One region of the Caballeronia grimmiae genome, then DNA from elsewhere that is predicted to be linked to it. Evidence: riboswitches for the same ligand, from Rfam matches in the RefSeq annotation. Region 1 holds a riboswitch; the other holds the start of a gene.

Region 1 (10,918 bases):
TGATCGACGACTGGCGCGCGCGATGGACCGCGGGCGCGCCAGTCGTCGCGGTGCTGTTTTATCGCGCGCATCTGCAAGCGGGCAATACAGCGGTATTCGATGCGCTGATCGATTCGCTCGAAAATGAGGGGCTCAATCCGCTGCCGATCGCGATTTCCTCCCTTAAGGAAAGCGTCAGCCGCGAAGTGGTCGCGCGCTTGTGCGCGGAGCATCATGCGTCGCTCGTATTGAATACGACGGCGTTCGCAGCGGGCGTGATCGGCGAGAGCGAAGCATTCGAAGTGGCCGGCGATGCCCCCGTGCTGCAAGTGGTTTTAAGCGGCGGCAATCGTGAAGACTGGCAGAAGGACAATCACGGCCTCAATTCGCGCGATGTCGCAATGCATATTGCGTTGCCCGAAGTCGATGGCCGCATCATCACGCGCGCAGTGAGTTTCAAGGGGCTTGCGTATCACTGTCCGCATACGCAAGTCGACGTCGTGCGCTATCAGCACGATGCCGAGCGCGTGCGCTTCGTCGCGGAACTGAGCCGGCGCTGGTGCGCGCTGCGGCATAAACCGAACGCGGCCAAACGCATCGCGCTGGTGCTGGCGAACTATCCGGCAAGCGAAGGGCGCATTGGCAACGGCGTGGGTCTCGATACGCCGGCGTCCGCAGTCGGCATTCTGTCGATGCTTGCGCGCGAAGGCTATCGCGTCGGCACTATTCCCGAGAATGGCGATGCGCTCATCGCGGCGTTGACGCAAGGCGTGACGAACGATCCGGTCGTGCGCGATTTGCGTCCCGCGCTGCAAAGCCTTTCGCTCGAGGAATATCGTGCTGCGTATGACGCCGTTCCCGCCGATGCGCGCGCTGCACTGGAAGCAACATGGGGCGCACCCGAGCAAGACCCGACGATAAGACGCGGCCGCTTCATGATCGCGGGCTTTCGTTGCGGGGAAGTCTTCGTTGGCATTCAGCCTTCGCGTTCGCGTGAACGGAACGACTACGCGAGCTATCACGATGCCGAACTCGTCCCGCCGCATGCTTATCTGGCGTTCTATTTCTGGCTGCGTTCGCGCTTCAATATCGACGCCATCGTGCATGTAGGAAAGCACGGCAATCTCGAATGGCTGCCGGGCAAGAGCGTGGCGTTGTCGGCGTCGTGCTGGCCCGATCTGATTCTCGGCCCAATGCCGCATCTTTACCCGTTCATCGTCAATGATCCGGGCGAGGGCAGTCAGGCGAAGCGGCGCGCGCAGGCGGTCATCATCGATCATCTGATGCCGCCGCTCACGCGCGCTGAGAACTACGGGCCTTTGCAGGACCTCGAACGGCAAGTCGACGAATACTACGAAGCGTTAATGGTCGATGCACGCCGCGCAAAACTTTTGCGCAAGTCGATACTGCAAAACATCGTCCAACACAGACTGCATGAAGAGCTGGGGCTGGACGCGCCGCGCGACATCGCGGGCGAAGACGCATTGCTCACGCGCGCCGATGCCTACCTGTGCGAACTGAAGGAGGCGCAGATACGCGACGGCCTGCATGTGTTCGGCGTATCGCCCGACGGCGTGCAGCGCCGCGATACGTTGCTTGCATTAGGGCGTTTTCCAGTTGGCGATGGCCAAGGTGCGAACGCGAGCCTCATCACCGCGCTCGCACGCGATCTGCAACTGGGCGATGCCTTCGATCCGCTAGACGCCGACTGGTCCGCATCATGGACGGGCCCGCGCCCTGAAGCATTGCAAGCGGTGAGCAGTGCGCCGTGGCGTCATCATGGCGACACGCGCGAGCGCCTCGAATGTCTTGCGATGCAACTGCTGCAAGACGATGCTCGCGTGCCCGGAGCACATACGAAACTCGTGCTTGAACGCCTGAAAAGCGATGTCCTCTCGCGCCTCGATGCATGCGGACCGCAAGAGCTGATGCAACTCAGGCGCGGTCTCGAAGGGCGCTTCGTGCCGCCGGGACCGAGTGGTTCGCCATCACGCGGCAGGCCCGACGTCTTGCCTACCGGTCGCAATTTCTATTCGGTCGATACGCGCGCCTTGCCGACGCAAGCCGCCTGGTCGCTCGGGCTCAAGTCCGCGAACATGCTCGTCGAGCGACACGTGCAGGACCACGGCGACTATCCGCGTGCGATCGGCTTGTCGGTGTGGGGCACGGCGACGATGCGCACGGGAGGCGACGACATCGCTCAGGCGTTCGCGCTCATCGGCGTGCGGCCGAAGTGGGCGGCGGGCAGTCATCGCGTGACGGACTTCGAGATCCTGCCCATCTCCATCTTCAATCGTCCGCGCATCGACGTGACCTTGCGGGTATCGGGTTTCTTTCGCGATGCGTTCGCCAATCTCATGCATCTCTTCGACGCGGCGGTGCAGGCCGTTGCCGCACTCGAAGACGAGCCGGACGACGTGAACCCGATTCGCGCACGAATTCTGCGCGAGCGCGATGAACTAATCGGCCGCGGTGTCGATGCAACGGAAGCGCGTCGCCGTGCGGGCTGGCGTGTCTTCAGCACGAAGCCCGGTGCATATGGAGCGGGCTTGCAGGAATTGATCGATGCGCGTCAGTGGCACACCGACGCCGATCTCTCGGAGGCTTATCAAAGCACGGGCGGTTATGCGTATTCGCAAGGCGGCGACGGCGTCGAAGCGCGCGCGAGCTTCGGCACGCGTCTCTCATCGCTCGATGTGGTGCTGCAAAACCAGGACAATCGCGAACACGACATTCTCGATTCGAACGACTATCACCAGTTTCAGGGCGGCATGGTGGCGGCGGTGCGTTATCTGTCGGGCTTGCAGCCGCAGGCGTACAACGCCGATCACAGCAACCCGGCGGCGCCGCGCGTTCGTACGCTCAACGAAGAAATTGCACGCGTGGTGCGTGCGCGCGTCGTCAATCCGAAATGGATCGATGGCGTCAAGCGACACGGCTACAAGGGCGCATCTGAACTGGCCGCAACGGTCGACTATCTATTCGGCTACGACGCCACGGCGCGCGTCGTGTCCGATCATCAATATGCGCTCGTCACCGATGCTTATGTGAACGATGCCGGCACGCGCGACTTCATCGCCCGTCACAACCCGCACGCGTTGCAGTCGATCTGCGAGCGTTTGCTCGAAGCGATGGAGCGCGGCTTGTGGCAAGCGCCGGGCGACTATCGCGAGGCGGTGACGCGGCATCTGCTCGATGTCGAGCAGCAACTCGAGAGCCGACAGATTTGAACGATACCTCTTCATTTCCAGTGTTTCCTTTCACCGCGCTCGTCGGACAGGCGCCGTTGCAGCAGGCTTTGCTGCTCGCGGCTGTCGATCCCTCGCTTGGCGGCGTGCTCGTCAGCGGGCCGCGCGGTACGGCGAAATCAACGGCGGCGCGCGCGCTCGCGGAGCTTCTGCCCGAAGGACGGCTCGTGACCTTGCCGCTCGGCGCAAGCGAGGAACAGTTGATTGGCACGCTGGATATCCAGAGCGCGTTGCGCGACGGCGGCGTGAAGTTCTCGCCGGGCCTGCTGGCGAAAGCGCATCGCGGCGTGCTGTATGTCGACGAAGTGAACCTGTTGCCGAATCCGCTCGTCGATCAGTTGCTCGATGTGGCGGCGAGCGGCGTGAACATCATCGAACGCGACAGCATTTCGCACCGGCATGATGCGCGCTTCGTTCTTATCGGGACGATGAACCCGGAAGAAGGCGAACTGCGTCCGCAATTGCTGGACCGCTTCGGGCTCGCGGTGGAACTGGACAATTGTTTCGATGCGAACGTGCGACAGAGAATCGTCAAGTCGCGTCTTGCATTCGATACGGATCCCGAGGCATTTCGTGTGCTCCATGCGGACAACCAGGCGGCGCTCGGCGAACGTATCGATGCCGCGCGCGCCGCGCTGAACCACTACGATTTCGACGATGCCGTTCATGCGCGCGTCAGCGAGCTTTGTATCGCCGCGCAAGTGGATGGCTTGCGCGCGGACCTCGTGATGCTACGGGCGGCGCGTGCGCTCGCGGCGCTCGAAGGCGCGCATCGCGTCGAGACGAAGCATGTCGAATGCGTGGCCGAAGCGGTGTTGCGTCATCGACGCCGTGAGCAGGACGCGCAGCCGCAAAGAGCGCCGCAAGAGATGCCGCCTCGTCAGGCAAACGGCGCGAGCGCACAGGATGGCGAGTGGGGCTACGTGCCGCCCGAGCCGGTTGGCGCCGCGAAGATCAAGCAAGTCAGGCCGCTCGCCGAAAAAAAAGCCTGAGCCATCGAAGGCTCGACGCCGATGCGCAAGCGCATCGTCTTCGATGGCAGAACGCGCGTTCGCGGGGCCACTACCGTACTCACGATGGCGCGGACAGCGCACGCATCGACTGGATAGGGACGCTGCGAGCGAAGCGCGCCGCGCCTTTTCATGCGGCACATTTGCGCTTTCGCCACACCGATGGCGACGCGAGCGCGTTGCATTGCTTCGTGCTCGATTGCTCCGGCTCGATGCTAGGCGGCGAACGTCTCGCACGCGCCAAAGGCATGTTGATCGCGCTGTTCGACCGCGCTTATCGCGAGCGCGCTGAGGTTGCGCTGGTGTGCTTCGGCGGCGGCCGCGCCGAAGTGCGCCGTCAGCCGGGCGCGGCGCATTGGTTCAACGAGCGATGGATTGCGCCGATCGGCGGCGGAGGCGGTACGCCGCTCACGCTCGGCATGGCGAGCGCGGCAACGGTGCTTGCGCGCGCTGCACGGCGCAGGCCCGATCAACGGCGCTGGCTATGGCTGCTGACCGATGGCCGCGTGAACGAGCGGCCCGCCGCGCCTTCTTTTGCGGATCGCATCATCGTCGTGGATTTCGAGGATGGACTCGTGCGTGTCGGCGGGGCTGAGGCGTTGGCGGTGTCGTGGGGAGCGCAATGCGTATCGGCGGATGCGCTGCTTCAATACCAGCGCGGCGTATAGACCCAGTCGCCGAAGCTGCGTGTTCGCGATGAACCGACGATCACCATCGTGCGCATATCGACGAGGCCGCCGTGCAGCTCGCCCAGCGTGACCGTGCGGATCGTCTCAGCGGGACGTCCCACGTCGCGGCCGAGCACGACGGGCGTCGCTGCATCGCGATACTGCCGCACGATGCTCATCGCGCGATCGAACTGCGAGGGCCGCGCCTTCGATAGCGGGTTGTAGAACGCCATCACGAGATCGGCTTCGCATGCATGTGTGATTCGTTTCTCGATCACGTCCCAAGGCTTCAGGTTGTCCGATAGCGACAGCACGCAGAAGTCATGGCCGAGCGGTGCGCCCGCGCGTGCGGCCGTCGCGAGGGACGCGGATACGCCCGGCAAAATGGTCAGCTTGACCGCGTTCCATTCGGGATGAGTCGCGCAGCCTTCTTCCAATGCTTCGAGCACGGCGGCGGCCATCGCGAATACGCCCGGATCGCCCGATGAAACGACGACCACGTTGCGTCCGGCGCTCGCGAGTTCGAAAGCATGGCGCGCGCGTTGCAACTCTTCGCGGTTGTCGCTCATATGCACGCATTGATCGGCGCGATACGGTCCCGCCATGCGCAGATACGTTTCATAGCCGAGCACGTCCTGCGCGGCGATGAGCGCGGCCTTCGATGCGGGCGTCATCAGATCCGCGTTGCCCGGGCCCAGGCCGATTACGGTCAGCATCCCGCGTGCGCGGCCAATGGTTTGCACATCGACAGGGCCGTCCGCCACGGTGATGCCGATGTCTTGCGAAGGCATCGCGTCGCTGAAACGCAGCGGCACGTCGAGTGCGCTGGCGGCATCGGCGAGGGCATCGCGAGCCATCGCGTGCGTCGGTGCGACGAGTGCTGCGAGCGCAAGCGGGGACAAGCGGTGTGCACGTAACGCGTCACGCACGCGTTCTGCGACAGGACCGCTCACGTCATGCACCCACGCCACCACGCAGCGCGGATGAATCACGAGCGCATCGTCGTGTTCATCGATATGCGGCGTGACGCGCACCGCGAGGCGCGCATCGGCACTGCGCGGAAGATCGGCGTGATCGAGCCAGGGTGCATGACCTTCTATGCGCGTCGTTTCGCCCGCGAGCAAGTCGGATACGAAGCGCTTGCCGCGCTCGATATCGGCCAGCGCATATCCTTCCGGCGGCGCAAGCAGGCATGTGCCGAAGCGCAATTCGCCGCTTGTCGTAATCGCTGGTTTCACGTCGAGCGCAGCAGCGATTTCCTTAGCAAGCACGTTGACGCCGCTCATGCCGCCGAGGAGCGGCACCACCGCGCTGCCGTCCTGCGCGACGGCCAGCACGGGCGGTTCGGCTTGCTTGTCGCTCAGGCAGGGCGCAAGTGCACGAATCAGGATTCCCGCGGCACATAGCGCGACGATCGGCGTATCGGATGCATAGAGCGAACGCAGATGCGTGCCGAAATTCTCGTAAGCACGATCAGCGTCCACGCGGCCCGCAAGACCATGCACGAGCGATCCGGCGTATTGCGCCTGAATGCGGCGCGCAGTGTGCATCCCGCTTTCACCGAGCACGACGATGGCAAGCGTCGAATGCGTCTTCACGCCTGCCATTTTTTCCCCGGCACGACGAGCAGCGAGAAATAAGGCGACGCCATCGGATCGACTTCATCGAGCGGGACGATGCGTTGATTCGCCATCGTCGCGCGTTCGACATAAAGCGCGCGCTTGTCCAGCCCGAGTTCGATCAGGACGCGGCGCACTTTCTCGAAGTTGCGTCCGAGTTTCATGACGACGGCCGCATCCGACGATTCGAGCTTGCGCCGAAGTTCCTCTTCGGGCAGCACGCCCGAAAGGACGCTGAGACTTTGATTGCGATACACGAGCGGCGCGCCAAGCACCGATACGCCGCCTAGCATCGAGCACACGCCGGGGACCACATGCGCGTCGAAGCGTCCGGCCAGGCGGTCGTGCAGATACATGTACGAGCCGTAGAAAAAGGGATCGCCTTCGCAGATCACCGCGACATCGCGCCCCGCTTCGAGATGATCGGCGATGGCGAGTGCGGATTCATCGTAGAACGCGCTGATGATGGTTTCGTAGCAAAGCGGCGGTTCGAGCGCTTCCGTCGTGACCGGATAAACGAGCGGCAGGCGCGTTTGTGTATCGTCGAGATGCGACTCGATAATGCCGAACGCATTGCCTTTCTTTCCCTTCGCGACGAAATAAGCTACCACCGGCGCGGACTTCAACAGCCGCAGCGCCTTGACCGTGATGAGTTCAGGATCGCCCGGACCGACGCCCAGCCCGTAGAGTCGTCCGCTCATCATTCGGTCTCCGAAGCAAGTGCGTTCACTGCGGCGGCGGCCATTGCGCTTCCGCCGCGCCGTCCGAGCAAGGCGACGTAAGGCACGCCGCGGCTGTCGGACGCAAGCAGCGCCTTGGATTCCGCCGCGCCGATGAAACCAACCGGAAAGCCCAGTATGAGCGCGGGTTTCAGTGCGTCGTCATCGATCATGTCGAGTAGATGAAAGAGGGCGGTCGGCGCATTGCCGATCGCGACGATCGCGCCTTCCAGATGCGGCCTCCATAGCTCGAGCGCGGCGGCGGATCGCGTGTTGTTCATTGCACGGGCGCGTTCGGGCACGGATGCATCGCCGAGCGTGCAGATCACGCGGTTATCGGCGGGAAGGCGTGCGCGCGTGATGCCTTCCGCGACCATGCGTGCATCGCAGAGAATGGGTGCGCCCGCAGCAAGCGCCGCGCGGCCCGCATCGCCTGCACCGGGAGAAGAACGCAAGTCATCGACGATATCGGTCATGCCGCACGCATGGATCAAACGCACGGCGACCTTCTCAATATCGGAAGGAATGGCGCTCAGGTTGGCTTCGGCGCGAATCGTCGCAAACGACTGACGATAGATTTCGGCGCCGTCGCGAATGTAGTCAAGCATCGGCATGTCTCCAGGCAAGCCATGCGGCCGCCTCTTCGATGGAAAGATCGTGCGCGACGCACTGTGCCTGCTGATGCACGTCATAGCGGCCGGTTCCGACCGCGAACAGCGTTACTTCAACCGGATGCGCCGCCGCGCACGAACGATCGCAACCGCTCAAGTGCACGTATGTATTCGGTGGCAACAGCGGCGCGAGGCGGTGCGCATCGGCTTTGGTGTCGGCGTGGCTTTTGGCGCAGCCGGCCGATCCTGTACATGCGATGAGTCGCGCAAGCGGATGGCGCGCGTCGGTGACGAGGCCGAGCGCATCGAGGCGATTTATCACGTATCGCGTGTCCTGCATTGCGACGCCGGGCAGCACTACACTTTGCCACGGCGTGAAAATGAGCCGCCCCTGCGCATGCGATGACGCGAGATCAGCGAGCGCGTCGAGCGTCGCCGCATCCAGACGGCCAAGCGGCGGTTGTGCGCCGACGTACCATGCATCGTGTTCGGGCATTGCGTGTGCGCCCAGACGCAGCGACGCATCGGACGGCGCACGCCGCCATGTCGTGCATGCGGCATCGAAGGAAAGCGCATCGAGAAAGCGCGCAACGCTGATGCGTGCAAGCACCTCGCGCATGCGATGTTCCTGTTGCGTCGCCTGTGCCAGAAACGCATGCAACACTGCAATCACAAAACCCACGGCATCATCGCGTGCAACGCCGCCAAGCGCGGGCGCATGTTCGACGTGATGCGGCATCGACCCTGCAAAACCGAACGCAAAACGCGCGCCGCCATCGAGTGCAGAGAGCCACACATCATGCCTATGATCGAGCATGGCGAGCGATTCGCCGCCATCCAGTTGCAGCGAAAATTTCGGCGATAACGCGTGTAGCGCGGCATCGTTTTGCATCGCGGCAATGATGCTGGCGGCGAGCGTGCGCGTCGCGTCGTTGGCGAGCGGGCTTAGCATGACGTTGCGGATATCGTCGCCGCCTTCCGCCTGCGGACCGAGGCCGGCGTTCAAGGCGCTATCGATGAGTTCCGCGTGGGCATCGTCGCGGATGCCGCGCAGTTGCAGATTGGCCCGGTTCGTCACGTCGATGACGCCCGAACCGCAAAGCACGGCGGCGCGTGCAACCGCATGCGCTGCATGCGCGCTCAGTTCGCCGCCGATGAGACGCAAGCGGGCGAGGCCGCCGTCTCGTGCGGGCACGATGCGCATGAGGCCCGGACAAGCCGATGGCCGCGATGTCGAAGAATGTGCGTTCAAAAGCGTAACGGATGCGGTATCGCGCCATGAACAGACCGGTACACCCCGCCCGGCGGGCTCGCGCGAAATAAGCGTTGATTCTGGCGTCGGCAGGTCTCTTGGCTGGCAGGTCGCCATCCGCGCCGGCCTTCCCGGTATAAACCAGTGGCAGTGGAGCGCGGACTCGCTGCGTACAATTGCGGGGGCAGCCACAGTTTTGCTGTGTTCCCTGTTAGGCCCTTCAGGTTTTACCCTGGCAGGCACCGACGGACGTTGTATTATGCCCGCTTTTATCGACCATCAGACCGCTTCGTGCATGCAGTTTTCTCGTGATGCACGCAGCGAACCGCAAGGAGGGAACGGCACATGTCGACCTGGCTGACCGTGGTGGGCATTGGCGAAGACGGCTGGCATGGCCTGAGCCGCGCGGCACGTCGCGCGCTCATCGAAGCCGGTTCGATCCACGGTGGCGAGCGTCATCTCGCGCTTCTGCCCGCACGTATCGCGGCGCGCCGCGCGCCGTGGCCCAAACCCTTTTCCATCGATGCCGTGCTCGCGGAACGCACGCGCGGCACGCGAGTATGCGTGCTCGCAAGCGGCGACCCGATGCACTTCGGCGTCGGCGCCACGCTCGCACGCGAGCTTTCGCCCGATGAAATGCGCGTGATTCCCGCGCCTTCCTCGCTGTCGCTCGCAGCGGCGCGCCTGCACTGGGCGTTGCAGGATGCACAGTGCGTATCGCTCGTCGGGCGTCCGGTCGCGGAACTGCTCGCCCATACGTTTCGCGGCGCGCGCCTTCTCGTGCTGAGCGCCGATGGCTCGACGCCCGCGGCTATCGCATCGTTGCTGACCGTGCATGGCTTCGGCGCAAGCCGCATGAGCGTGTTCGAGCATCTCGGCGGTATCGGCGAGCGCCGCATCGACGAACGTGCGGACGATTGGCGCGAGCCGTTAGTCGCTGCGCTCAATCTCGTGGCGATCGACTGCAGGACGCACGCAGGCCACGCCGGCCCGCCGCTCACGCCCGGTCTGCCCGACGAAGCCTATCGTCACGATGGCCAGCTCACCAAGCGCGATGTGCGCGCCATCACGCTCGCGCGTCTCGCGCCGCAGCCCGGCGAATTGCTATGGGACGTGGGCGCGGGCTGCGGTTCGATCGGCATCGAATGGATGCGCGCGCATCCGGCGTGCCGCGCAATTGCGATCGAAGCGAATGAAGGGCGGCAGCGTCTCATCGAGCACAACCGCGATGCGCTCGGCGTGCCGACGCTCAGGCTCGTGAAGGGCGAAGCGCCCGCTGCGCTCGATGGCCTTCCCGCACCGGATGCGGTATTCGTCGGCGGAGGGGCGACCGCGCCCGGCGTGCTCGATGCCTGCTGGTCGCGGCTGCGGCAGGGCGGCCGTCTTATCGTCAACGCGGTGACCTTGCAGAGCGAAGCGGCGCTCGTCGACTGGCGCGCGCGGCACGGTGGCGAACTGACGCGCGTGAGCGTCGCGCACGCCGAGCCGCTCGGCAACTTCGATACGTGGCGGCAAGCGTTGCCGATCACCTTGCTGCATGTTTCCAAGTCGTGAGCGTTCCTAACTATATCGTTCCATTCGACGCATGCGCGACGAAACGCCCGACGCCCCCGCGCCGCTGAGAAGCGGCTATACCACCGGAAGCTGCGCGACCGTCACGAGTCTCGCGGCTGCGCGTCTCTTGTTGACGGGCGAAGCAAGCGAACGCGCCGCGATCGTGTTGCCACGGGGCCAGCACGTCACGATGAAGCTCGAATTCTGCCGCCTGATCGAGGGCCAGCGCGATGAAGCGGAAGCCGGCGTCATCAAGGA
Region 2 (10,918 bases), on a different replicon from region 1:
CCGCGTTGCACGGCGTGATGGTGGAATGCCCGTTGGCGATGCCGATCATCGGCTTGTCGAAGTCTTCCTCCTTGTAGCCGAGGGCGTAGTACATCGAACGGTTGGGCGAGCGCGCGACGCCCTGGGTGATGTTTTTCGAGCGGCGATTGAACGGCATGATGGGGGCTCCGTGAGAATTTTTGGTCTAGTGGCCCAAGAATGAAGCGTCGGCTTGTGCCTGTCCAATATATTATTCAAGGCTTATTAGGTCGCAAAACATATCAATGGAAGAGCGGAATCCGCCGATCGAGATGCGCCTGCTGCGCTACTTCGTGACGGTCGCCGAAGAAATGCATTTCGGCCGCGCCGCCGCGCGCCTTGCCATGACGCAGCCGCCCCTCTCGCAAGCCATCCGCGCGCTCGAAGACGCGCTCGGCGTGGCGCTGTTCGCGCGGACGAAGCGCACGGTCGAACTGACGGCGGTCGGCAAGGACTTGCTGCCCGAAGTGCGCCGGCTGCTCGCTTCCGCCGACGCGCTGCGTCCGCTCGCGCAATCGCTCGCGCGAGGCGAGGCGGGCGTGCTGTCGCTCGCCTTCGTCTCGACGGCGGATTACGGCCTGCTGCCCGCGCTGCTGCGCGATTTCGGCGCGCGCTATGCCGGCGTGCGGCTGCAACTGACGGAAGCGACGAGCGACGTGCAGATCGAGGAGCTCGTCGCGGGCCGCATCGATGCGGGCCTCGTCATTCCGCCGCTGCCGCCCCGGCACGCGATGTCGCTGTCGTATCTGCCGATCGCACGCGAACCGCTCGTCGTCGCGATGTCGGCGGAAGCGGCCGCGCAGTTGCAGCAAAGCGCGGCGGAATGGGCCGACACGCCCGTCGACCTGCGCGATCTGGCTGCCGCGCCGCTCGTCGTGTTTCCGAGGCGTCTCGCGCCGGGCTTGTATGACATCATCATGGGTTGCTACGCCGCGGCGGGGCTGACGCCGCGCATCGGGCAAGAGGCGATTCAGATGCAGACTATCGTGAGCCTCGTGTCGGCGGGCATGGGCGTCGCGCTCGTGCCGCAATCGCTGCGGCATCTGCGACGCACGGGCGTGGTGTATCGTCCGTTGCGGCCGGTGGCGGATGCGCCCGTTGTCGAAACGGGGCTCGTGTGGCGCGCGGCGGAGGTGAGCCCGGTGCTTGCCGGGTTCATCGAGATCGTGCGTGCGCGGGCCGCAGCCGTCTCTGCTTTATGATTCGTGCCTGACTTCCCGCTTTGCTTTGACTTTCTTACGATGCTCATACATCCCAATTTCGATCCCGTCGCCATTCATCTCGGACCGCTCGCCGTGCGCTGGTACGGGCTCATGTATCTGGTGGCGTTTATTTCGGCCATCGTCATTGGCCGGCTACGGCTGAAGCTGCCGTTCGTCGCCAATCAGGGCTGGACCGCGAAGGACATCGACGACATGCTGTTCTACGGCGTGCTCGGCACCATTCTCGGCGGGCGCCTCGGCTACGTGGTGTTCTACAAGGCGAGCTACTACCTGTCGCATCCGCTCGATATCTTCAAGGTGTGGGAAGGCGGGATGTCGTTTCACGGCGGCTTTCTCGGCGTGACGCTCGCGATGGTGCTCTTCGCGCATCAGCGCAAGCGCACGTGGCTGCAGGTGACGGATTTCGTCGCGCCGATGGTGCCGCTCGGTCTGGCGGCGGGGCGCCTTGGTAACTTCATCAACGGTGAGCTGTGGGGCCGCGTGACGGACCCGGCCGCGCCGTGGGCCATGCTCTTCCAGCATTCGTCGAACGATGACGCCGTCTGGCTCGCGAAGAATCCGCAACTGGATGCGCAATGGCATCTGAGCGAAGTCTTCCAGCGGTATCAGATGCTGCCGCGCCATCCGTCGCAGTTGTACGAAATCGCGCTCGAAGGCATCGTGCTGTTCATCGTGATCTGGACGTTTTCGCGCAAGCCGCGTCCGATGGGCGCAGTCTCGGCGCTGTTCCTGATCGGCTACGGGCTCGCGCGCTTCACGGTGGAATTCGCACGCGAACCCGACGATTACCTCGGCCTGCTCGCGCTCAATCTCTCGATGGGCCAATGGCTTTCGCTGCCGATGGTCATCGTGGGCATCGTCCTGATGGTGTGGGCGTACAAGCGGCATCGGCGCGTGCCGGCCAACGCCGCCTGAACCGGCGGCGCTTAACGCCCCATCTGCACGGAGCCGGATACGTCGACGGTCACCATCGTCGTGCCGGCTTCGAGCGCCATCGGCGCGGCCATCTTTGCATCGGCGTTCATGCCGCGCGCCTGCATCATCATCACCGGACGCGGCGCCACGCCGCTCTGGCCGACGTTCACTTCCCGGATCGTAAAGCTGCTATAGCCGAACGCCTGCGCTGCGGCCTGTGCCTGCTTGCGGAACGAATCGATGGCCTGCGTCGAGAGCTTCTGCGCAGCGGCGCGCTGGGCTTCCGGCGACAGCGAGAACGTGACGTTGCCGACCTGCATCGACGAACTCATCTTGCCCGCGAGCTTCGAGGCCGCCGCGAAGTCATGCGATTCGAGCACGACTTCCGTGCGTCCGCGCCACGCGGATATCTTGCCGTCGCGATCCGTCGACGGATACACGCTGAACGCGCCGCTCTTCGCGGTGACGCCATCGACGCCCTTTGCTTCGCGCAAGGCGGCTTCGGCACGCTGATTCAGCGTAGTCGTCAGCGATGAAGGATCGGCGGCTTCCTGCTCGTAGAAGAGCGTAATGGTGACGACATCCTGCGGCACTTGCGTGCTGGCCTGAGCCGACAGCGAGAGCACGCCCGAAGGCTGCGGATTGGCGATGACCGTCTGCGCAGCGGCAGTGGCCGAGAAGGTGAGCGCGGCGCTCGACATCGCGAGAGCGAGTGCGGCGGCGATTTTCTTGTTCATCATCGAAGGACTCAGGCCTGTAACGTCGCGCGTTTCGCGACGGCTCTTAGGCGGTCCATTCGCGCCCTTAGTTCCGGTCTCCGGCGAGCCGTTCGGTAATAAAGCGCCACTGCGCTTCGCTGACGGGCGTGATGGACAACCGGTTGCCGCGAGCCAGCACTTGCATGTCCGAAAGCGCATCGTGCGCGCGCAATTCGGCAAGCGGAATGAGCGGCGTCTTCCTGACGAAGCTCACGTCGACGAGCAGCCAGCGCGGCGTTTCCTGCGTGGACTTGGGATCGAAGTAGGGGCTTTTCGAATCGAACTGCGTAGGATCGGGATAGGCCGTCGATGCAACCTTCGCGATGCCCGCGATACCCGGCTCCGGACAGCTCGAATGATAGAAGAGCACGCCGTCGCCAATTTGCATCTGATCGCGCATGAAGTTGCGCGCCTGATAGTTGCGCACGCCGGTCCACGGCAAGGTTTTCTTCGGCGCGTGCGCGAGATGATCGATGCTCGCTTCGTCCGGTTCGGACTTCATCAGCCAGTAGCGCATGAGGAGAGCGGGAAGAATCGGCGATGCAAATAAAAACGGCATCGGATAAACCGATGCCGTCTGGATAAGGTCCCCGCCTCAGCCGCTAGGCCGGCATCCTGAACCTGGGTTCAAGATTGGTCGCGGTAAGCAACACTTCGGGTACATCAGACTAGTGACGCGCGCGCCCGTGTTACAAGGTTCCGCAACCGTGCCAATGTGACATTGGTTCAAGGAATATATGACCTTGGCGCACCAGGCAGGGAAACCTCACTCTACACCAATCATTTGCCTTGTGCAGCCCCTGCGCCGTGATCGCGCAGTATCTTTTTTTGATTGACACCGCGAGGCTGATTAGATCAGCGCATCATGCAAACGGCTTGCACTCACTGCACTTCATATTGTGCGATGACCGCGCCGAGCTGCTGGTTCATCGAATGCACCGTGCGGCGAATTTCTTCGGCGGGGAAGGCTTCGCCATGACGCACGCTTTCCTGCAGCCGAAGCAATTCGGACGCCAGCGACAGCGCGGCCATCACCGCGATGCGATCCGTGCCGCGCACGCTGCTGGCATTGCGGATCTTGTTCATTTCGGCGTCGACGCGGGCGACTGCTTCGCGCAATGCGGCTTCCGTTTCCGGCGAGCACGCGAGGCGATACGGCTGCCCGAGGATGGATACTTCGATCTGCGTGGTCGTCATGCCTTCTCTCCGTGATGATGTTCGCCGTGCATCTCTTCAGCATGCGCATGTTCGGGCTGCGCGTCGCGCGATGCCTGCGATTCGGCGTTGAGAAGGTCGAGCTGATTGTCGCTTTCGGCGTGATGCGTTTTGCCGCGCGGCAGCTTCTCGAGGATTGCGTTGAGGCGCACCTGTGCGTCGTCGATCTTCGCGGAAAGCGAGTCGCGCTCGGCTTGCAATGCGTCGCGCTCGCTTCGCACCTGCACGAGCTCGGCCTGAACGCCCGCGTAGTCGGCGCGCAATTGTTCGATTTGCGCTTCGAGCGCGAGACGCGCCTGATGGTGGCGCTCGCTGATCTGGATCAGCCGGCCGATGTTTCCTGACAGTGATTCGAGTTCGTTGAGCATGTGCTGCGTCCTCTAAAGACCTGGCATTTTAGCGCGGTTCAAAGCAGCTTCCGATAATTGTCTCGTTTCGAGACGTAACAACCCCGGAACATGCGCGCATCGCGATGCATTTGTGTGTGGAAAGAGCGAGCGTGCGTGTTCATTGCAGGGTGCCGGGCACGGCGCGCGTTCTTGACGGCCCCGATGCCCGCTCCTACACTTGCCGCACTTTTGGTGCTCGCGTCCGCTTCTCTCGCGGATGCAGTCAAACGGGAAACAGGGAGCGAAGTCCACGGCGCATGACCGGGACGCGCCAACCTGTGCTGCCCCCGCAACGGTAAGCGACCGCAACGCAAGTTGCAAGTCGTCCCTCGCGCGTTTCTCGCGTCGCATCGCATGGTTCGTCGGCATGCGGCACGCCCTGCAAGAAACGTGTCGACGCCACTGCGCGCCATGCGCGGGAAGGCGGGACGAAGCGTCGCCAGCCCGGATACCGGCCAATCGTCCAGCGCGTCCATGTCATCGGCATAGTGGCGCGCGCGTCGCGCACAGACCTCGCGGGGAGCGGGGCACGCGCCAGCCCCGAACTGGATTTTCAAGCATGGTTTCATCTCCGTCCGGCATGAAGCGTCGCGCCGTTTGCGTGGCATCGTGCGCGGCGTTCAGCGCGCTGCCCGTGCAATCCGCTCATGCCGATACCGCCGCGCAAACGCTCGCGCCGGTCGTCGTTACGGCGACGCGCACCGCGCAGCCGCTCGCCGATTCGCTCCCGCAAACGTCGCTCTTCGACGAGCAGGACATCGCCGACACCAACGCTCGCGACGTGCTCGGCCTGATCGCGCTCGCGCCCGGCGTACAGGTCACACGAAACGGCGGGCCGGGCGCGAACTCGGGCGTGTACATACGCGGCGCGGCGTCGTCGCAATCGCTCGTGCTGATCGATGGCGTGCGTGTCGAGTCGGTATCGCTCGGCGCGGCGCAGCTGTCGCAAATGATGCTCGATGAGACCGGCCGCGTCGAAGTGGTGAACGGCAATGTATCGGCGTTGTATGGATCGAATGCGATCGGCGGCGTCGTGCAAATCTTCACGAAAGAGGGCGATGCCCACCCGCCGCGCTTTCACTTCGAAGCCGAGTACGGCAGCTATCGCACGCAGCGTCAGTCGGCGGGCGTCGACGGCGCGCTCGATGCCGAGGGCCGCACTACCTTCAGCCTGAACGTGTCCCGCGAAAAGACCGACGGCTTCTCGTCGATCGATCCGGCGCTCGCGCCCGGTGCGAATCCGAACGCGAACGGTTATCTGAACGAAAGCGTCGCCGCGACGCTGCGCCACAAGTTCACCGACAAGTGGGATGCGGGCGTGCGCTTCCTGCAATCGAACGGCGTCGACAGCTTCGACGATGCATACGGCACCCCGGCCGACATCAACAAGACGCACGACCGCGTGCGTTCGGCTTCAGTGTTCGCGAACGGCAGGCTCACCGACCGCTGGACCACGCACTTCACCATCGCGCAGGGACAGGACCGCGCGAACATCGAGCAGAACGGCGTGTATACGAGCCGATTCAACTCGGAGAATCATCAGTACCTCTGGCAAAACGACTTCAGGCTCACCGATGCCCACAAGCTGCTGTTCGGCTATGAGCATCTCGATCAGTCGCTCGATTCGGATCAACTGAGCGCGCCCGATCGTCACGTCAATTCGGTGTTCGCGGGCTACGTGGGGCGCTTCGGTCGGAGCGAAGTGCAGGCGAACGTGCGACACGACCAGTACTCCGATTTCGGCGGCGCGAACAGCTACTATCTCGGCTACGCGTACAAGTTCGACGCTCACTGGCGCGCGAGCGCGAGCTATGCGGCGTCGTTCCGCGCACCGAGCTTCGACGACCTCTACTATCCGTTCAGCGGCAATGCGTCGATTCAGCCTGAGCGCAGCCATTCGGTCGAGGCCGCGTTGCAATATGCATCGGACGCAGTGGGCGTGGTGCGCGTGACGGCGTTTCAGACGCGCTATTCGAATCTGATCGACTACGTATCGGACGGCAGCGGCTTCTATATCGCGCAGAACGTGGGACGCGCGAAGGTGCAGGGCGTCGAGGGATCGTGGGCGGGGCATGTGGGCGCCACCGATATCCGCGCGGGCGTCACGTTCCAGAATCCCGTCGACGAGACGAATCACGAAGAACTGACGAGGCGTGCGCGGCGCTTTGCATCGCTGTCGGCGCATCGTTCGATCGGACGATGGCGCGTGGGTGGCGAGTGGATTGTGAGCGGCGCGCGCAGCGATTACGATTCGACGCTCGCGGGCTACGGCGTCGTGAACCTGTCCGCGCGCTATGACATTACGAAGTCGTGGTACGTGAGCGCGCGCATCGACAATCTGTTCGACCGGGACTATGAACTCGCTTATTCGTACAACACGCCGCGGCGCGGTGCGTACATCACGCTCGGATGGAATTCGTCGTGAGCGTGGCGTCGTCGCTGGTGAACGATGAACGCTAGCCGTGCCGTCTTCATCTGGCTCGCGCTCGGCGCGATGGCGCTCGCCGCGCTCGCGGCATCGCTTGCGCTCGGCAGCGTCAATCTGCCGATGTCGCGTGCGATCGCTGCGCTGCTGCATGCCCGTTCGGCCACGCCTGATATCGCCGATGACATCGTGCTCACCTTGCGTTTGCCGCGCGCTTTGGCGGGGTTTGCGTCGGGTGCGCTGCTCGCGCTCGCCGGCGCGCTGCTGCAAGTGCTGCTGCGCAATCCGCTCGCGGAGCCGTACGTGCTCGGCGTATCCGGCGGCGCGGCGGCGTTCGCGCTTGCGGCGATGCTCGCGTCGATGCCGTGGTGGGGCGTCGATCTCGCCGCGTGCATCGGCGCGTTCGTGTCGATCGTGCTGGTGCTCGGCCTTGCGCGCAGGCACGTGTGGCATGGCGAGCAGGAGGCATCGCCGAGGCTCTTGCTGACGGGCGTCGTGATCGCGGCGGGGTGGGGCGCGCTCATCACGCTGATACTCAGCATCGCGCCGGAGAACCGGCTGCGCGGCATGCTCTTCTGGCTCACCGGCGACCTCAACGGCGCAGCGACCCCGTGGCCCGCGATGATCGCGCTGGGCGTGGCGCTTGCCGTGATTGCGCCCGTCGCGCCGCAACTGAACGTGCTCTTGCGTGGCGATGCCGCCGCGCGGGCGCTCGGCGTGCCGGTCGAACGGTTGCGCCTGCGCGTGTATCTGGTGGCGTCGCTGGCGGCGGCGGCCGCGGTGACGACGGCGGGGACCATCGGCTTCGTCGGGCTGGTCGTGCCGCATCTGCTGCGGCTCGCCTTCGGCAACGATCAGCGCATGCTCGTGCCGGCCGCGCCGCTCGCGGGCGGGCTCGCCGTGATGAGCGCCGATCTTGCCGCGCGCACGGTCATCGCGCCGGGGCAGTTGCCGGTCGGCGTCGTGACGGCGCTCGTCGGCGTGCCGATGTTCCTGTGGATGCTGTTGCGCCGACCGCGATGAACACACTTCATATCGACACGCTCACGCTGCGCGCCGGCGACCGCATCCTGGTCGACGGCCTGAGCGCGACCATCGCGGCGGGCGAAGTGTGGTGCATCGCCGGGCCGAACGGCGCGGGCAAGACGACGCTCATCGGCGTCCTCGCGGGCCTCGCAAAACCGGCGGCGGGCGTCGTATCGCTGGATGGCCGCGCGCTCGCGCAATGGCGCGCGGCGGATCTCGCCCGCCGGCGCGCGCTGATGCCGCAGAGCACGCACGACGCGTTCAGCGCGACCGTGCTCGACACCGTGCTGCTCAACCGCTTTCCTTATCTGACCGGCTGGGGCTGGGAAAGCGACGACGACCGTGCCGCCGCGCACGCCGCGCTCGATGCACTGGGCCTTGCCGCGTTCGCAACCCGCGACGTGCTGACGCTCTCAGGCGGCGAACGGCAACGCGTTGCGCTGGCCGCCGTGCTGTGCCAGAACGCGCCGCTGCTGTTGCTCGACGAACCGCTCGCGCATCTGGACCTGCATCATCAGATCGACTGCCTGAATGCGCTCGTGAAAGCCGCACGCGATGAACGCCGCGCGGTCGTGCTCTCGTGTCACGATCTGAACCTCGCCCGCCGCTTCGCCACGCATGCTTTATTGCTCGACGGCCAGGGCGGCGCGCAGGGCGGCCGCGTCGCCGATGTGCTCACGGCCGAGCGTGCGAGCGCCGCGTTCGGTTATCCGCTGGCGCTCATCCGCGATGGCGGGCATGAAGCGCTCGTGCCTCGCTTCCCCTCATGACCAAGGAATCGCCCATGTCCATTCCGATGCCTCGCGCGCTCGATCGCGCCATCGAACCCGAACTGCGCCGCATCATCGACATGAAGACGAAGCCGCCCGGCAGCCTCGGGCGGCTCGAATCGCTCGCGCTGCAGATCGGCGTGATACAGCGCACGACGAAGCCGCGCATCGAACGTCCCGCGATGATCGTGTTCGCGGGCGATCACGGCATCGCCGCCGAAGGCGTGAGTCCGTATCCGCAGGAAGTGACGGCGCAGATGGTCGCGAATTTTTTGAGCGGAGGCGCGGCGATCAATGCGTTGTCGCGTTCCGTCGGCATGACGCTCGAAATCGTCGATGCGGGCGTCGCGACGCCGATACCGATCGACCACAGTTACGAGCGTTTGTCGCTCGGCCTCGGCACGCGCAACTTCGCGCACGAAGCGGCGATGTCGCGCGACACGGCGCTCGAAGCCATCGCGCGGGGCGCGGCGCGCGTGCGGCATCATGCGTCGCTCGGCACGAACGTGATCGGCTTCGGCGAGATGGGGATCGCGAATACATCGGCGGCGGCGTGCCTGATGAGCCGCTTGTGCGCATTGCCGATCGACGAATGTGTCGGACGCGGCACCGGCCTCGACGATCGCGGGCTCGCGCACAAGCGCGACGTGCTGGCCCGCGCGCTCGCGACGCATGCGTCGGGCGGCGATGCGATCGATACGCTCGCCACGTTCGGCGGCTTCGAGATCGCGATGATGACGGGCGCGTACCTCGCCGCAGCCGAGGCGCGCATGACGGTGCTCGTCGATGGCTTCATCGCGAGTTCGGCGTTGCTCGTGGCATCGAAGATTGCGCCGGACGTGCTCGATTACTGCGTGTTCGCGCATGCGTCGAACGAGGCGGGGCATCGGCGCATGCTGGCGCACTTCGATGCCGCGCCGCTGCTGCAACTCGACTTGCGTCTTGGCGAAGGCACGGGCGCGGCGCTCGCGTTGCCGCTTTTGCGCGCGGCCGTCGCGTTCGTCGACGAGATGGCGAGCTTCGATTCGGCGGGCGTATCGAACAAGCAAGACGCGCAGCCATGAGCCGTCCGCTTGACGAGCTGCGTTACTTCTTCACCGCGCTCGGCTACTTCACGCGCGTGCCGGTGCCGCGCTGGGTCGGCTTCGAGCGCGAGTATCTGAACGCGGCGGCGCGCTACTTTCCGCTGGTCGGCGCGATGGTCGGCGGCGTCGCGGCGCTCGTCTATCTCGCGGCGCTGCGCGTGTTTCCGGCAGGCGTGGCCGTCTTGCTGTCGATGACCGCGACGCTCGTGCTGACCGGCGCGTTCCACGAAGACGGTCTCGCCGATTGCGCCGATGCCTTCGGCGGCGGCTATACGCGCGACGACGTGCTGCGCATCATGCACGATTCGCGCATCGGCGCATTTGGGGCGATTGCGCTCGTAATCGCGCTGGCGCTCAAGTGGCAGACGCTGGCCGCGTTGCCGCCGATGCGCGCCGCGATGCTGATGATCGCCGCGCATGCCGCGAGCCGCGCGTTCGCGATCAGCTATCTCGTCACGCTCGATTACGTGCGTGCCGAAGGCAAGGCGAAGCCGGTCGCGCAGCGCATGAGCGCGATGTCGCTCGCGCTTGCACTGGCGTTCGGCTTGCCGTGGCTTCTGTGGATGGGCTGGCGCTTCGCCTGCGTGACGCTTGTCCTGCTTGCGTCGCTGCGTTTCATCGCGGGGCGCTACTTCGTGCGGCGCATCGGCGGTTATAGCGGCGATTGCCTCGGCTGCGCGCAGCAGGTGTTCGAGCTTGCGATCTATCTCATCGGGCTTGCATGGATCTCGTACTGATACGTCATCCCGCTGTCGCGATCGATGCAGGCGTGTGCTACGGCCAGACCGATGCGCCGCTTGTTCGCGATGCGCGCGAATCGGCGCGTGACGCGCTCGCGCGGATGCGTGCGCTGAACGTTCCCGCTTGCGTCGACGGATGGCATTCGAGTCCGTTGCGCCGCTGTGCATCGCTTGCGGATGCGCTCGGGCCGTCTCGAGTCGATGCGCGGCTCTCCGAGATGCACTTCGGCGCGTGGGAAGGCTGCGCGTGGGATGACATCGATCGCGCGCTGATCGATGCGTGGGCCGCCGATATCGAGCATGCGCGTCCGCATGGCGGCGAAAGTCTCGCTCAGTTCAGCGCCCGCGTGTTCG

Evidence for each region. Region 1 has a riboswitch for cobalamin ahead of cobG (precorrin-3B synthase). Riboswitches for the same ligand answer to the same signal wherever they lie in the genome.
Region 2: another riboswitch for cobalamin. It lies ahead of LDZ21_RS10600 (TonB-dependent receptor plug domain-containing protein); the one in region 1 lies ahead of cobG (precorrin-3B synthase).

The regions. Positions count from the first base shown of each region.
Region 1 is NZ_CP084272.1:508,290-519,207, forward strand. It holds gene cobN (cobaltochelatase subunit CobN) at 1-3,209, shown strand, start outside; gene LDZ21_RS15960 (magnesium chelatase ATPase subunit I) at 3,206-4,219, shown strand; gene LDZ21_RS15965 (vWA domain-containing protein) at 4,333-4,905, shown strand; gene cobJ (precorrin-3B C(17)-methyltransferase) at 4,884-6,512, opposite strand; gene LDZ21_RS15975 (precorrin-2 C(20)-methyltransferase) at 6,500-7,228, opposite strand; gene LDZ21_RS15980 (precorrin-8X methylmutase) at 7,225-7,851, opposite strand; gene cobG (precorrin-3B synthase) at 7,844-9,058, opposite strand; cobalamin riboswitch at 9,178-9,368, opposite strand; gene cbiE (precorrin-6y C5,15-methyltransferase (decarboxylating) subunit CbiE) at 9,452-10,660, shown strand; gene LDZ21_RS15995 (cobalt-precorrin-5B (C(1))-methyltransferase) at 10,692-10,918, shown strand, end outside.
Region 2 is NZ_CP084271.1:2,200,662-2,211,579, reverse strand. It holds gene ilvD (dihydroxy-acid dehydratase) at 1-157, opposite strand, end outside; gene LDZ21_RS10635 (LysR family transcriptional regulator) at 264-1,220, shown strand; gene lgt (prolipoprotein diacylglyceryl transferase) at 1,260-2,156, shown strand; gene LDZ21_RS10625 (SIMPL domain-containing protein) at 2,168-2,893, opposite strand; gene LDZ21_RS10620 (EVE domain-containing protein) at 2,961-3,431, opposite strand; RNA gene ssrS (6S RNA) at 3,498-3,679, opposite strand; gene LDZ21_RS10610 (cell division protein ZapA) at 3,797-4,111, opposite strand; gene LDZ21_RS10605 (hypothetical protein) at 4,108-4,497, opposite strand; cobalamin riboswitch at 4,692-4,992, shown strand; gene LDZ21_RS10600 (TonB-dependent receptor plug domain-containing protein) at 5,078-6,943, shown strand; gene LDZ21_RS10595 (FecCD family ABC transporter permease) at 6,968-7,966, shown strand; gene LDZ21_RS10590 (ABC transporter ATP-binding protein) at 7,963-8,739, shown strand; gene cobT (nicotinate-nucleotide--dimethylbenzimidazole phosphoribosyltransferase) at 8,736-9,803, shown strand; gene LDZ21_RS10580 (adenosylcobinamide-GDP ribazoletransferase) at 9,800-10,561, shown strand; gene cobC (alpha-ribazole phosphatase family protein) at 10,546-10,918, shown strand, end outside.